4 regions of the Neobacillus sp. D3-1R genome follow, and region 2 is predicted to be linked to each of the others. Evidence: predicted binding sites of a transcription regulator. Region 2 holds the regulator's gene; each other region holds the start of a gene.
The links. Region 2 encodes Rex, which represses fermentation and respiration genes when NADH is low (regulators of the CRP and FNR family bind a similar motif). Its sites were predicted from a motif close to TTGTGAAATATTTCACAA; they were not measured.

Region 1 (4,057 bases), 2.3 Mb from region 2:
TTTCATCTGCAGATAGTTCTTGAACTTTATCATAAAAACCATCTACTGTAATTTGCCCCTTTTCATTATGAAAGGAATTTACAATTTCAACTAGTGCGTGAATTGGATTATGAATGGTACCGCCGTATAAGCCGGAGTGTAGGTCGCTAGAAGGACCTTTTACATCGATTTGTACTCCGCAAAGTCCTCTGAGTCCGTAACAAATAGTAGGTTTTCCGCGTTCCATCATGCTTGTATCAGAAATGACAATAAGATCTGATGATAATTTTTCTTTATGTTCCTCAACAAAAGAAGGGAGATTTGGACTTCCGACTTCCTCTTCACCTTCAATTAAAAATTTTACATTGATTGGAAGGGTACCAGTAGTTTCAAGGATGGCTTGTAATGCTTTTACATGCATAAATACTTGTCCTTTATCGTCACTTGACCCACGAGCGTAAATCTTTTCGTTACGGATTTCTGCTTCAAAGGGAGGGCTGTCCCATAGATGAAGAGGATCAACAGGCTGAACATCATAGTGCCCATAGATAAGGACAGTGGGACTTCCTTCAGCTTTTAACCACTCTCCCGTTACCACTGGATGACCTTTTGTTTGATGAATTTCAACCTTTTCCATTCCGATACCTGTTAAAGAGTTGGCCATCCATTGAGCGGCTTTTTGAACATCCTCTTTATGTTCTGGAAGAGAACTAATGCTAGGAATAGCTAAAAATTCCTTTAATTCATTTAAATGTTTTTCTCTGTTTTCAGAGAGATATGTAACGATTGCTTGTTCCACGAAGCAGACCTCCTTTAAAAATCATTCACTATAATATTTCTATATCGGGAAAAAATATTCCTGCTTTTACGCATTAAAGCGCTGGGGGTCTGACCCCCAGCGCTTTGACGCGTTAAGCTGATTTAGTAAGATTGGATTGCTTTTCTTTGCCTACGCTTACAATTCCCATAAAAAATCTTATCGTGAAGATGATACTTGCAAAAATAATGAGGATACCACATACCGCCCCAACTTGGTCAGATGCGACCCATTGTGGTAAATGTTCTGCCCAGCGGCGTGGAACACTAATGCTGCCTGCATATAAAAATGAACCAGTTAATCCTAAGAAGAAAATGAAGTATAATACGATACTGAAAAGATCCCAACCATTTTCCTTTACTTTTCCTTCTTGGTTATTAAAGTAAGACATAAAACCAAATATCATAGTGATTACACCCATTCCCATATACATATGGAAGTGGCCAGGGACCCATTTTGTATTATGCATAATATGATTGATGACAATTGTCGCATCAATAATGGCAGGAATCGCACCAGCTAACCAGCCAAACATGGATAAAAAGAATAATAGGGACCAAAATGACCATTTAATTCCGGAACGGTAGACAATCATTAAGGCTCCATATGCGGTTACGACCATAACTGGTAATCCATTTGCGTATGAAAAAACTTGTCCAATAATGAGCATCCATTTTGGTACGGCAAAATCCATTAATAAGTGATGGGTATAAATCATTAAAGTAAATAAAGTAGAAAAATTCCATGCGATTAAGAACGCTTTATTTGATTTCCATGGGCGATTGGTTGCAGCAGAAAGTCCTTCGTAAACAGCAATAACAGCCATGTAAATCGTAGCATTGGCAAAAATATGACCGAATGCATAGGTTAAATGTTTTGCTAAAAGCGGATCAATAGAGATTGCTGGATTTAAAATATTTAAAATGGAAAATACAATCACTGTTGCTCCTGCTAAAATCGCGGTGGAGTTACAAATAACAACCATTGTACTTGCCACAATTGCGGATGGTGGACCATAGCCCGTTTTTTTTCCTAAAATATAATCCCAACCTAAAGCTTTGTGAAGCCCACCGTAAATACGAGTAATATGATAGGCAACGTATCCATATATGATTAAAAATCCTGATCCTAAAAGGAGTAAACCAAATAAGAAAAATAAGGCACCTATAGAACCATTAAATTCAGCTGATTTTGATGGCAGCGGATATAAAAATGTCCATCCATCTGAAAAGTTAAAAGCAAATATCCCGAGTAATATTAAAGCGACACCTAATAGAAACATAATAAAATTTAGAATAAGTACCTTTGGATTAAGCGGTAAGTATTTGGATAGAAAATACCACATGATTGATAAACCACCAAGTGCTGCAATCCCTACCATACCAGTTCCGTGTGCTGTCATGATTTTATAAAATAATTCTGGAGAAAGTTCAAGCATTTCTCCTTGATTAAGTAACATCAAAACCCCGAATACCATCATAAGTAATATGACTATGGCTGTCGTAATAAGATGGAACATAATTCCTCTTTTAGCTAAGGGTTTAATTGTGTATTCCATTTTAGTTTGCCCCCTTATCTTTTACCGTAATTTCTTTGACCATAACATGATGACCAACGCTGCAGTATTCCAGGCAAAGAATTTTATATTTTCCTGGTTTATCAAAAGTATGGTAGACAGAATTCGTATACTCTGGCATGGCTTGAGTTTGAGCAATTAGTTTCATGTTTTGATCATATAAACCAAAACCATGAGTGACATCTTTACTTGTTACTCGGAATTCAATAGGTTCCCCAACCACAAATTCCTCGTTACTAAGTTCCCATCCAAATTGAAATCCTTTTACCTCAATAACTTTTAATTCATTTGCTGAAACACCATGTTGGTGGTGATAAGGAAGCTTTGTTAATGTCATTCCGGAAACCACGGCCATTACGGCAAGAACTCCAATGAAATAGTACTTTCTAATTTTGTAGCCTTTTTTTTGGATTGGACCGTATTCCTTTAATCTGCCTGACTCTCCGTATACAAAAGCGAATGCTAGTGCAATAAGGAAAACCAGAAACAATGTCACAGTCCAAGCGATTTGTTGATACATTTCTTCCCCTCCAGTTTCTATTTATCTCCCATGAAATTTCTCAAGTGGCTCCCCAACCATTTGAAAATTTCGTTCTCATTTTACGTCAAGTCATTAGAAAATACTGTGATATATATCAAACTTAAGGTAATAACCGTAATAAATGTAAAAAACCAACATTTCATCGCTTTAAAGCACCGGGGGTCTGACCCCCGGTGCTTTAAAGCGATGAAATCATGCGAGGAAATGTGTTAATTTTCAGATAAATATATTGACTTTTCACTATTTACACGGTATCTTTGTTCTAAAACATATAACACATAAATAGTATTACGATAAATAAACGTTATATAAATGTTTTATAATCTTAATACTGTTTATCAGACATATGCTGGAGGTGGAAAGTTTTGAGTGATAGAGTTTCATCCCAACAACAATTAAGAGAAGAAGAAAATTACCAACTTTTTATGGAACGGATTCAAAAGGGAGAAAAAATTGAGGCGGATGATTGGATGCCTGATGAGTACCGCAAAACCTTGATCAAGTTAATTTCCATGCATGGGATTAGCGAAATTATGGGAGCGCTCCCTGAAAAAGAATGGGTTCCGAAGGCGCCATCATTAAGAAGAAAATTAGGGATAATGGCGAAGGTCCAGGACGAAATGGGTCATGGTCAATTGTTATTAAGGGTAGCGGAAGATTTAATGAAACCTTATGGCAAAAACCGTGAAAACATTATGGAAGATTTATTTTCAGGAGATTTAAAGTTTCATAACGTTTTTCATATGGAAGCTCCAACCTGGGCTGATGCTGGATTAATTGGTTGGTTAGTGGATGGTGCGGCCATCATCACGCAAACTAATATGCTTGATGCCTCCTACGGCCCATATGCAAGAGCATTGAAGCGTATCTGCGCTGAAGAAGTCTTTCATGCACAGCACGGAGAATCCATTATCATGGCATTAGCCGAGGGAACACCGGAACAAAAAGCGATGATTCAGGACTCTATTAATAGATGGTGGGATTCGTTATTAATGTTTTTCGGACCTGGAGATGCTTCGACAACGGGAACAACAAAACAAGACATTACCATAAAATATGGCATTCGTACTAAAACCAATGAAGAATTGCGTCAGGATTTCTTTAGCAAATACATTCCGAGAATGCTTTCTCTAGGGCTAAAGCT
Region 2 (4,057 bases):
TCTAGTCCAGTATTTTGAGCGAGGTAACCAATGGTTACTTCTTTTGGTTTTATAATATCTCCAGAATCAAAGCTCATTTGACCAGAGATGATTTTTAAAAGAGTCGATTTACCCGCACCGTTTCGTCCAACAAGGGCTACCCGATCTCGAGTTTGAATTTCTAGCTTTATATTCGATAAAATAGTTTCAGCACCAAAATGTTTTGATAGTTGATTTACTTGTAATAAAATCATCATTATTCACCTCTTACCTACACCAAGTGTATCCTAATCTGATGGTATCGGCAATCATCAGTAATATATGTGAAGAAAATTACAATCGTCTTAACAAGTAGGATAAAAATGGTGTATATTAAATGAGAGAGGAGCTATCAAATGGCAGAATTTACGCATTTTAATGAAGAAGGCCGAGCAAAAATGGTAGATGTCAGTAATAAGCCAGAGACCGTGCGAACGGCTGTTGCTCAATCTAGTATTCGATTAAATAAAGAGATTTATGAAAGAATTACCAATCAGACCATGAAAAAGGGAGACGTCTTAGCTGTCGCACAAGTAGCAGCCGTCATGGCTTGCAAAAAGACATGGGACATTATTCCGATGTGTCATCCGATACCGCTGACAGGAATTGATTTAACTTTTTCTTGGGAAGCCGTGGAAGATGATTATATATTACATATTTATGCTACTGTTAAAACCAAAGGAAATACGGGAGTGGAGATGGAAGCGCTCACAGCTGCATCCGTTTGTGCCTTAACCGTTTATGATATGTGCAAAGCGGTGGATAAAGGGATGGTCATTGGACCAACCTTCCTTGTCGAAAAAACAGGCGGCAAAAATGGTGACTTTAAGAGGATTGAACCAGTTAAATAAACGTTATAAATAGTCAAGGTAGGGGATGGGATGGTAAATGAATAATGAAACGATGAAGATACCACAAGCGACGGCAAAGAGATTGCCGTTATATTATCGATTTTTAAAAAATTTACATTCATCTGGAAAGCAGCGTGTTTCTTCAGCTGAACTTAGTGAGGCGGTAAAAGTTGATTCCGCAACGATTCGAAGAGACTTTTCGTACTTTGGTGCCTTGGGGAAAAAGGGCTATGGATATAATGTTAATTACTTATTATCTTTTTTCTCAAAAACCTTGGACCAAGATGAATTAACCAAAGTGGCTCTCATAGGTGTTGGAAACCTGGGAACAGCTTTTTTAAACTACAATTTTTTAAAAAATAATAATACTAAAATTGAACTTGCGTTTGATGTAGATAAAGGAAAAGTGGGGACAACCATCGGAGATGTCAAGGTATATCATATGGATGAACTTGAGGAAATCATCGTAAAGTCAGACATTCAAGTAGCCATTCTTACGGTCCCAGCTCCTGTTGCCCAAAGTATTACCGATAAACTCGTTAACGCAAATGTAAAAGGAATATTAAATTTTACACCAGCACGATTAGATGTACCGAATTCTATTCGGGTACACCATATTGATTTAGCAGTCGAACTACAATCGTTAATCTATTTCTTAAAACATTACTCGACAGATGAAGAGGAATAAAAAATGAGTCCATTAGGCGGACTCATTTTTTTTTGAATGTTTTTTTGAGTTTGTAATGGATGGCGATCATTTTTATCCCTGATCCTACGTCAAATGTAGCAAGAATGACTAATAGATAAGAGAAAAAGCCCCAGCCATCCTCTTGGACATTTTGAATAGCAAAATACGTAAATAAACTACCTAGCAAAATATATAGGATGCCGGAGCCAAAAGGTGAATATCTCATAAAATCCTCCAAATCATTTTAAAAAAATGAAATAAAGCTTTGAACTTTTTCCGCTTCTTGTATCATTTTTTCGATATCTTCTTTGAAAACAGATTGAATTAACACAACAAATGTATTCATGGCTACATGGGCAAACATGGGAACCCAGATTCGTTTCGTCTTTACATATAGGAAGGCAAAGGTAAAGCCCATAGCCGAGTAAAGCAGTGTATGTTCAGGCTCTGTGTGGGCTAATGCAAAGATAACCGAGCTGATAAGGGCAGATAGGAAAAAATTAAAACGTTTGTAAAGTGAACCAAAGATGATTTTTCGAAAGACGATTTCCTCTAAAATAGGTCCTAATACGGAACTAACAATAATCACAAGAGGGAACGTTTCAATAATCTTAATAATTTGTTTCGTGTTTTCCGAACCCATTTTAATTCCAAGCATATTTTCAATATTTGCAGCAAGCGATTGTGAAATTAGGGCTAAGAAAATACCGATGAAAGCCCAAAGCAAGGACCTTTGAAATGACATCGTATGGCTTCTATCTAATTGATCGGATTTCATTTCTTTTCTTAAAATAAAAAGTACAATCAGTGTCGTGATAGAAAAACTAATGAGGAGCCAATAAGATACATAAACCATTTTCCAGTTGGCAGGGGTATTTCCTAAAAATTTTCCTGTTAGTGTGAGGAGCGGAATCCCTAAAACACTGGAAAATTGCATGCCGATGTAGACAATGATGATAATCCAATATTCTTTTTTCAACGGTTTGATCTCCTTTACTTCTACTCTACAATTACATTTTACGCATAAAAGACCGTTTGTATCAATTAGAACTACTTCATTTCATCATAATCAAGAATAAAAGAAAAGACACAGGCTTATACTTATATAGTTGTGTCTAGAATAGGCATAGAAACCTTGTCTAATTTCGTCGAGATTTTCTTTTGAAAATTTTATGCATGATACTTGCAAAACAAATGAAGATTCATTAATATATAAAATGTGTTAGCACTCATGACTAGAGAGTGCTAATAAATTAAAAATTACATAATTTATTGAGGAGGTTATTTTTAATGTTAAAGCCACTAGGAGATCGCATTGTCATTGAGCTTGTTGAGGCAGAAGAAAAAACTGCAAGCGGTATTCTTTTACCGGATTCTGCGAAAGAGAAGCCTCAGGAAGCAAAGGTTGTTGCTGTAGGTACTGGCCGAGTTCTTGAGAATGGTGAGCGTGTTGCGTTAGAGGTTTCAGTTGGAGACCGCATTATCTTCTCAAAATATGCTGGTACAGAAGTTAAGTATCAAGGTACTGAATACTTGATTATCCGTGAAAACGATATTCTTGCTATTGTAGGTTAATAAATACCACTGAGATTTCATAATAGACATTAAAAAATCAGGGAGGTTTTACTAATGGCAAAAGAAATTAAATTTAGTGAAGAAGCACGTCGCGCGATGTTACGCGGGGTTGACGCTCTTGCAGATACAGTAAAAGTTACTTTAGGACCAAAAGGTCGTAACGTTGTTCTTGAAAAGAAATTCGGTTCTCCACTTATCACTAATGATGGTGTAACAATCGCTAAAGAAATCGAATTAGAAGATGCATTCGAAAACATGGGTGCTAAGCTTGTTGCTGAAGTTGCAAGCAAAACAAATGATGTTGCTGGGGACGGAACTACAACAGCAACTGTTTTAGCTCAAGCGATGATTCGTGAAGGTTTGAAAAACGTTACTGCTGGTGCGAACCCAATGGGTATCCGTAAAGGTATCGAAAAAGCAGTTGAGGCAGCTGTTAATGAATTAAAAGAAATTTCTAAACCAATTGAGAACAAAGCTTCTATCGCTCAAGTTGCAGCTATCTCTTCTGCTGATGAAGAAGTAGGTCAATTAATCGCAGAAGCAATGGAACGCGTTGGTAACGACGGTGTTATCACAATCGAAGAGTCTAAAGGCTTCACAACTGAATTAGATGTAGTAGAAGGTATGCAATTTGATCGTGGATACGCTTCTCCATACATGGTAACTGATTCTGATAAAATGGAAGCTGTTTTAGACAATCCATATATCTTAATTACAGATAAGAAGATTTCTAGCATTCAAGAAATCCTGCCAGTTCTTGAGCAAGTAGTACAACAAGGTAAACCATTATTACTAGTTGCTGAAGACGTAGAAGGTGAAGCACTTGCTACTTTAGTAGTAAACAAGCTTCGTGGAACATTCAATGCTGTAGCTGTTAAAGCTCCTGGCTTTGGTGACCGTCGTAAAGCAATGCTTGAAGATATCG
Region 3 (4,057 bases), 480 kb from region 2:
CAAATGTAAGCCACGATTTACGTACACCGCTTACATCAATTATTACGTATGCGGAACTTTTGAAAAATAAAGACCTGGAAGTAGAAGAACGTGAGTCGTATCTTCAAATCATTGACCGCAAATCGAAACGTTTAAAGGTCTTAATCGATGACTTATTTGAAGTTTCCAAAATGACCAGCGGAAACATTGAACTAAAGAAAGAGAAAATTGATGTTTGCCAGTTAGTTGAGCAAGCACTTGCGGAGTATAACGAAACGATAGAACAGTCCACATTAGAATTCCGTGTATCAAAGCCTGAATCACCGGTCTATGTAACGGTAGATGGCCAAAAGCTATGGCGTGTATTCGACAACTTAATAGGGAATATCTTTAAATATTCCTTAAATCATACAAGAGTGTATATAAACGTAGAGACAGTTGGAGAAAAAGTAAGCCTTACATTTAAAAATATTTCTAAATATGAGCTAGGTGGAAATACGGATGAGATGTTGGAGCGATTTAAAAGAGGAGACACTTCTCGTCATACGGAAGGGTCAGGACTTGGGCTTGCTATCGCAAAATCCATTATTGATCTACATGAGGGCAGCTTAGAAATTGATGTGGACGGGGATTTATTTAAAGTGACGGTCATATTATAAAAAGAAGGTGCCAGGCAGTTGCCCGGCACCTTTTTCATTATGCGTTATTTTCAACCGCTTTAATGTTTTTGAAAACAGTTTTACGAATGTAAGGGATCACCCAGCGGTCTAAACCGAATTGACCAGCGTTGAAACCAGCGAATAAGATGATTGCTCCAAGGAATAAATCAGTTGGGATATGAGATACAGTTCCAGCTAAGAAGAAAGAAAAGTTCATCACTAAACCAAAGAACATCGCTGCTGTTGTTAAGCATCCTAAGATTAATCCTAAACCAACTAAGAATTCGCCAAGTGGAACGATTGTGTTAAAAATATCTACGTTAGGAAGGGCAAAACCTTTTAAGAAGCTTACATACCAGCCATAAACTAGACCGCCATCTGGACCTTTTACCGGGTTTGCTACTGCATTTGCTAAATATCCAGAGGCATCAAATCCTCCAGTGAGCTTATGAAATCCTGCTGTTAACCAAGAATATCCTAAATATAAACGAATGACTGTTAATAGACCTGCGGCAATTGTGTTTTCTCTTAACCATTTTACTAACATGTGAAACATCTCCCTTTTATTAAGAAATGAATAATTAATGATTACACTGTAAATATAGCAAACTTTCTTTTGAAAAAGTTGAGTTTGTGTAATCATTCACATATTTGTAAAATCATTTTGAACAACTTTTGAACGGCGAAATTTAAGGAAGGCAAAATGTTTGTTAGGTTATTCATGGGAGCGAATTTTTTAAGGATTTTCACCTTCTGACTCAGATAACTAAGCTACTAAACAAGTTTGATCACACGCTTAAAGACGGGATAACAAAGATAGCCTAAAAAGACGCCAAGCATATTTAAAATGAGATCATCGATATCAAGACTGCCTCGGTGAGTAAGCAACTGCATCATTTCGATTAAGGAGATTGTAATAAAAGGTAAATAGACATACGCTAATAAGCTTGTATGATTTTTTCGAGCCAAAAGATAAATGCCATATGGAATAAACAACACCACATTAGCCACTAAATTATAAAAAGAGATAAATGGGTTTACTCTTCCAGATAAGAAAAAGTGAACGGTTGAGAAAGGTACAAGGTTATAATTGTTAAATGCATGATCTCCTGGCCGGAAAAATAATAAAATTAACAGCATAATGGTATATATAGAAATAAACCAGATAAAACGATGATATAACACAAAAATCCGTTCCCTGCGAATCAAGAGAATGAAAAAGGCAAGCAATCCCCATAAACAAACTAATACAGTCACTAAAGCAATGGGGTGCAGATAGTAGGTTAATTGGAAGAGATAATGTGAAAATAAGGAAAATAATAGAACGGATAGAACCGTTGCTAATAGGTATGATTTTTTCAAAAAAAGGACACCTCAATTTAAAAATGACGCTACCAATCATTATGACATGAAAAAAACATAAAAGGGGAGTAAAATTTATGGAAAATCGACTGGATAGGGCTCTTGTTTTGCGAAAAGAAGGCAAATTAAAGGAATCAAACGAAATTTTTCGAGAACTTGCAAATGAGTTTCCTGAGAACGCAATGGTTAATTATCAATGTGCATGGAGTTGTGATGTTTTAGGGGAAGAAGCAGCTGCGGTACCATACTACGAAAAGGCAATTCAGTTGGGGTTGCCTGAGGAGGAGCTTCAAGGCGCACTGTTAGGACTAGGCAGCACTTACCGAACCTTAGGGGAATATGAGAAGTCTAAAGATGTTCTTTCCAAAGGGGTGACATTATACCCTGGTAATAGAGCACTGCAGGTATTTTATTCCATGACACTATATAACTTAAAAGAACATCAACGTGCAATGGAGCTGTTATTAAAATGTCTTGTTGAAACGACCTCAGATGAAGACATCTTACACTATAAAAGAGCCATCACCTTTTATTCAGATAAATTGGATCAAACTTGGAAATAGAGTGGGGAACGCTTATTTTGGGAGATTCCCATCAACACTTCTACATTTAATATAATCGACATTGCAATTCGGATGGGTTGCGAGAAATCGGTCCCTTGCAACAATTTCATTGGTAGCATCATAGTAAGCAACGCCTTTTCCACCAGTAAAATCGAAATAATGAACAGAGTAGGATTTCATGTAAAAGTCATCTCCTTTTAAAATACAGGTTTAGTTTAACCATTTGGAGGTAAATCATCCATAAATATATAGTTTTGGGTATGAAGGACATTTTTGGATGAAGAGAGAGGAATTTTGTCCTTCATTGGGGGTATGAAGGACATTTGGGTTAAAAGAGAGAGGAGTTTTGTCCATCATCAGGGTTATGAAGGACATTTGGGCAAAAAAAGAGGAGGGGTTTGTCCTTCATCGGGGTTATGATGGACATTCTTGGTTTAAAAAAGAGGAATGTTGTCCTTCATAAACGAAGTATATAATTCTTCCACCCTCTAAAGGTATTTAAGTGCGAAGACTGAAAATATTTCATAGGAGATTCTTAACATGATCATACGTTATGCAGAAAAGACAGAATTACCTTTCATTCGGAAGCAAAGAATTATTTCATATAAAGAACATGTAGAACGTATACCAAAAGGGCATTGGAAGGCTCTTACATAGTCCATTACATCGGAAGCTGATACCCAATCAGAGGTCGAACTTCTTGTAGCAGAAATGGATGGGGAAATCGTGGGCAGTGTGGCTTTGTTTCCAGCAAAAATCGAAGCTTATGAAGGGTATATAGATCCGTTGGAATACCCTGAAATACGGATGCTAGCTGTTAACCCACAGATGCGTGGAAAAGGAATAGCAAGGGCATTAATGATGGAATGTATTTATCGCACGAAAGCAACAGGTTACCATTCCATTGGGTTACATACAGCAGAATTTATGAAAGATGCCATTCGGTTATATGAAGGACTCGGATTTGAACACATCCCCCAATTTGACTTTGTACCATTGGAGGATGGGATTGTGGTAAAGGCTTATCGGCTAAGAGTTTAGTTTCAAGTAAGGTGAGTGGAGCTTGGGAGGATTCTCTCAAGCTTTTTAAAATTGAGATGGTGGAGTTTTTGTTGGAAAAAAGTGGTTTTGTGCATTATACTGATTAATAAGAAAACCGACTATATAGTTTATTTAAATTAACGGGGGAAAATCTATATGGAAATTATTAAGTATTTAGAGAACGATCGTGTTTATTTAAGAAGAGTGGAGCAGGGGGATGTGGATCATTATTTAGCAGCTGTCTCAAACCCTAATATTAGAAGATTAACAGGAACAACAGACTTTTTAACAAGAGAAATGTTGGAGAATGCGATCAATAAATGGAATGAAAATGATAGCAGAATCGATTTATTAATTTGTTTACAAGAAAACGATCAAGTCATTGGTGACTTAGCCATCGTTGATATCGAACATCGCGAAAGAAAGGGAAGTTTCCGAATCGCTATTACAGAT
Region 4 (4,057 bases), 1.3 Mb from region 2:
CGAACAGAGTCATATATGAAGGGTGTCATTTTATTAGCTGAAAAGTATAAGCCAGAAATCTTTTTATATGGAGCAACACCAAATGGAAAAGATTTGGCCAGTGCTGTTGCTACAGATTTAAGTACGGGATTAACAGCTGATACGACAATGCTTGATATTGATCTTGAAAACCGGTTGTTCGAAGCAAGCCGGCCAGCTTTTGGCGGCAATATTATGGCAACCATTCTTTGTAAAAAACATCGTCCACAAATGGCGACAGTACGACCAAAAGTGATGAAAGCTCTTGAACCTGACCAGAGCCGTCAGGGGAAAATAATGGAAGAAACCATTTCTTTAAAAGAAGAAGAAATGCGTACAAAAGTGCTACAGATTGTGAAAGATGTATCAAATACAGCAAATCTTGCCGATGCACATGTTATTGTTTGTGGTGGTAAAGGTATGGGGGATTATCAAAATTTCCAACTAATTCATGAATTTGCCAAAACCATTGGTGCCAGTGTTGGTGGTTCAAGAGATGTAGTTGAAGCAGGATGGTTACCACACTCACTACAAATCGGTCAAACAGGAGAAACCGTAACACCTAAAGTATTTTTTGCTATTGGTATTTCTGGTGCTATCCAACATGTAGTTGGAATGAAGAATTCAGAAATTATCATTGCAATCAATAAAGATCCCAATGCACCTATTTTTGATGTAGCAACCTACGGTATTGTGGGAGATGCAATGGAAATTTTACCTAAATTAATAGAGCAATTTAAACAGGTACTTAAAACTTCAGGTGGTGAATTGAGCTATGTCTGAAAAATTTGATGTAATTGTTGTGGGAGCTGGACCAGCTGGAACGGCATGTGCCTTAACATGTGCAAAAAGTGGTTTAAAGGTACTATTAATTGAACGCGGTGAATATCCTGGTAGTAAAAACGTAATGGGTGGGGTCTTATATCGAAAGCAGATGGAAGAACTTATTCCAGAATTTTGGAAGGAAGCTCCTTTAGAAAGACCTGTTATTGAACAACGTTTTTGGATGATGGATAAAGAGTCAGTTGTCCAATTCGGATACAAAGGTCTAGAGTGGGGAGAAGAATCTTCCTATAATAACTTTACTGTACTTAGAGCACAATTTGATCAATGGTTTGCTCAAAAAGCTGTAGAGGCAGGCGCTTTATTAATTAATGAAACGGTTGTCTTGGAATGTATTGTGGAAAATGGAAAAGTAGTGGGAGTACGTACTGATCGACCAGATGGTGAAATATACGCTGATGTGGTGGTACTAGCAGATGGTGTTAACTCGTTATTAGGAAAACAACTAGGTTTCCATAAGGAGTTCCGTCCAGATGAAGTAGCATTAACAGTAATGGAGGTTATTAATCTCCCTAAGGATAAAATTAATGAACGATTTAATCTTTCCGATAATCAAGGCTGTACGATTGAAATTTTTGGTGATTCCACAAAGGGGAATTTAGGAACAGCTTTCCTTTACACGAATAAAGATAGCTTAAATATTGGGGTTGGAACAACTCTTTCAAGTATGATCAAGGCCAAATTAAAGCCATATGATTTATTAGATCATTTAAAAAACCATCCGATGGTAAAACCTTTACTTGAAGGTGGAGAATCTGCAGAATATTTAGCTCATCTAATCCCAGAAGGAGGATATCGTTCCGTACCAAAAGTAGCTGGAAACGGTGTCGTGTTAGTTGGGGATGCTGCTCAGCTTGTTAATGCGATTCACCGAGAGGGTTCAAACATGGCGATGTCTTCTGGGAAAATGGCTGCAGAAGCAATTATTGAAGCAAAACACCGCAATGATTTTAGTGAATCCAGTTTAAATGTTTATCGAGAAAAGTTATATGATAGCTTTATTATAAAGGATCTTGAAAAGTATAAGGATGCGGCTCATACGTTTGAAAAGTATCCTCAATATTTTAAAGAATATGTTCCAATGATGAATAAGGCTATGAGTAAGTTCTTTACCGTTGATGGTACCCCAAAACGTGATAAGCAAAAAGAAATAATGCGCAGTATCACAAAAGAAAGAGGTACTATTAATGTTATTAAAGATATGTATCGCGCATGGAAGGCGGTGAAATAATGTCTACAAAAACACTAGAAGAAAAACAGTATTTGATTCGTTTTAAGTGTGATACCAAGTCACATTTAACTGTCTTAGATCATGATGTTTGTATGACACAATGTCCCGATAAACTTTGCACGGTATTTTGCCCAGCTGAGGTTTATAAATGGGAAGGCTCCAGAATGCAAGTAGGTTATGAAGGCTGCCACGAATGTGGAAGCTGCCGTATCGGCTGTCCTTATCAAAATATCAAATGGGAATATCCAAAGGGTGGGCATGGAATCGTCTTTAGGTTAGCTTAATTTATCCCCCTATTATCAAATAAAGTTGCTGATGTATCCGCGTCAGTAGCTTTTTTTTTTGACTTAAAGCCTGTCCAAAAAATTGCTATTCGTTTTATAAGGAGGATTATTATTGAATTCGGTGTTAACTGCATATGTATATTTTTTCACATAAGGGAATAAAAAGAGTGAAGCTAAAAGAGGAATTCGTAGCGGAAGGGTCTAACTAATTCTTTCTATATATTTAGATGAGATAATAGAATCATCTCTGCCATATGTTTCAAGTTCATTTGACATTTCAAGTGCTTCGTCGATACTATTAACAAATTTAGAAATTAATAATGGGTTACTCCAAGTATATGAACCCTCCAAATCCGTTGGAAAAAGGTAAACCTGCCAGTGATAAGTTTCTTCTGATTCAGGTTTTACTTTTGCTTGTAAGGCAACTAACCAATGTGTAGCTTGAAAAGACTTAGTATACGACGGTATTAATTCTAGTGCAGCTTGATCATTTACTCCAATCGGTATTAAAGATTTTGGATAAAAATCCCGATAATCAGGTTGGTTCATTTTAAAACCTCCTATAAATATAGTACCCTCTAAGCTTATTATATGCGAGCCTTTAATGATTTTTATCTTATATTTGTTAAAATTTTTTGACTATTTTGTCATCAGGGAATCATCTTCTATTGTGACGTGAATCACAACATCTAACCTTTTATCTGTTTATACTTAAAATGTAATAATGCAGAAGGGAGTTATGTGTTATGGAAGGTTGTATGAGTTCATTTGGGGGCATGAGCCAGGGCTCTCTTTGTGAAGGATTGGCTCAGCTGAAAAGCGAGCATACTCCATTATTAAGTAAGTTAGAAGGACTTTTTGAGCTGACGCAAAAGATAGAACTTGAAGATCATATAGACGTAACATTTCAGCAATTAATTAATGATGTTAAGGTTTTTATTACTGAATTGGATCCACATTCTCAAAGAGAAGAAGGGGTACTTTTTGAAATGATGGAAAAATACATTGGCCGAAACGGTGGACCAATCGCGGTTATGGAATATGAGCATGATCAAGCCAAAAACTATATAGGAACATTTTTAGAAAAAACGAGTCTAAGTTCAACTTTTTCTATAGATGACCAGAAAATATTTGCTGACTTAATTAAAAATGCTTATTTTACACTTACACAGCATTTTGCAAAAGAAGAAAATGTACTTTTCCCTATGGCAGAGAGAATGCTCTCAGATGAAGAAAAGGAAGAACTCCTTATAAAAATAAGAGAAATTTAATCTAATATATAAAAGGGTATATCAAAGGCTTTTTTTGGTATACTCTTTTTTTTTACAAAACAATAAAATTATCGTGTTCTTTGCTTGGAATCTTAATATAATTTAGATAATTACTTTTAGAAAAGTAAAATTAGGCAACGATACAACCCACGTAATTAAAAAATGAAGAAAAGTTAAAGGAGGAAAGCAGATGGTGAATGAAATCATCCAACAGCGCCCCTAACAGGGGCGTTGTATCTGAGCCGCCAAAAGCGGAGGTTAAGAAATAAATGAAAAAATATGTATTTGTAGTTGGTTTTTCAGAATTTGCTTCAAGAATGAACTTTATGGCTTTATCGGTACTATTATTATCATTTCAAAATGCGGAATGGTATTTGATGGCTTTTTTCCTCGTTAGACAAATTGGAGGA

Region 1: the regulator Rex is predicted to act here: its motif matches at 3,118-3,135, upstream of ACSBPO_RS12205 (cytochrome c oxidase subunit II).
Region 3: the regulator Rex is predicted to act here: its motif matches at 1,270-1,287, upstream of ACSBPO_RS02610 (DoxX family membrane protein).
Region 4: the regulator Rex is predicted to act here: its motif matches at 3,045-3,062, upstream of ACSBPO_RS06745 (hemerythrin domain-containing protein).

The regions. Positions count from the first base shown of each region.
Region 1 covers NZ_CP197471.1:2,368,644-2,372,700, reverse strand. Annotated here, with positions in the region: gene ACSBPO_RS12215 (dipeptidase) at 1-778, opposite strand, end outside; gene ACSBPO_RS12210 (cbb3-type cytochrome c oxidase subunit I) at 891-2,354, opposite strand; gene ACSBPO_RS12205 (cytochrome c oxidase subunit II) at 2,356-2,892, opposite strand; gene paaA (1,2-phenylacetyl-CoA epoxidase subunit PaaA) at 3,339-4,057, shown strand, end outside.
Region 2 covers NZ_CP197471.1:45,132-49,188, forward strand. Annotated here, with positions in the region: gene ACSBPO_RS00280 (ABC-F family ATP-binding cassette domain-containing protein) at 1-233, opposite strand, end outside; gene moaC (cyclic pyranopterin monophosphate synthase MoaC) at 375-869, shown strand; gene ACSBPO_RS00290 (redox-sensing transcriptional repressor Rex) at 907-1,557, shown strand; gene ACSBPO_RS00295 (YdiK family protein) at 1,580-1,783, opposite strand; gene ACSBPO_RS00300 (CPBP family intramembrane glutamic endopeptidase) at 1,802-2,536, opposite strand; gene groES (co-chaperone GroES) at 2,848-3,132, shown strand; gene groL (chaperonin GroEL) at 3,187-4,057, shown strand, end outside.
Region 3 covers NZ_CP197471.1:522,707-526,763, forward strand. Annotated here, with positions in the region: gene ACSBPO_RS02605 (histidine kinase dimerization/phospho-acceptor domain-containing protein) at 1-638, shown strand, start outside; gene ACSBPO_RS02610 (DoxX family membrane protein) at 676-1,185, opposite strand; gene ACSBPO_RS02615 (VanZ family protein) at 1,413-2,000, opposite strand; gene ACSBPO_RS02620 (tetratricopeptide repeat protein) at 2,078-2,563, shown strand; gene ACSBPO_RS02625 (hypothetical protein) at 2,576-2,743, opposite strand; gene ACSBPO_RS02630 (GNAT family N-acetyltransferase) at 3,290-3,604, shown strand; gene ACSBPO_RS02635 (GNAT family N-acetyltransferase) at 3,761-4,057, shown strand, end outside.
Region 4 covers NZ_CP197471.1:1,326,390-1,330,446, forward strand. Annotated here, with positions in the region: gene ACSBPO_RS06725 (electron transfer flavoprotein subunit alpha/FixB family protein) at 1-801, shown strand, start outside; gene ACSBPO_RS06730 (FAD-dependent oxidoreductase) at 794-2,092, shown strand; gene ACSBPO_RS06735 (ferredoxin family protein) at 2,092-2,376, shown strand; gene ACSBPO_RS06740 (hypothetical protein) at 2,578-2,925, opposite strand; gene ACSBPO_RS06745 (hemerythrin domain-containing protein) at 3,123-3,647, shown strand; gene ACSBPO_RS06750 (MFS transporter) at 3,917-4,057, shown strand, end outside.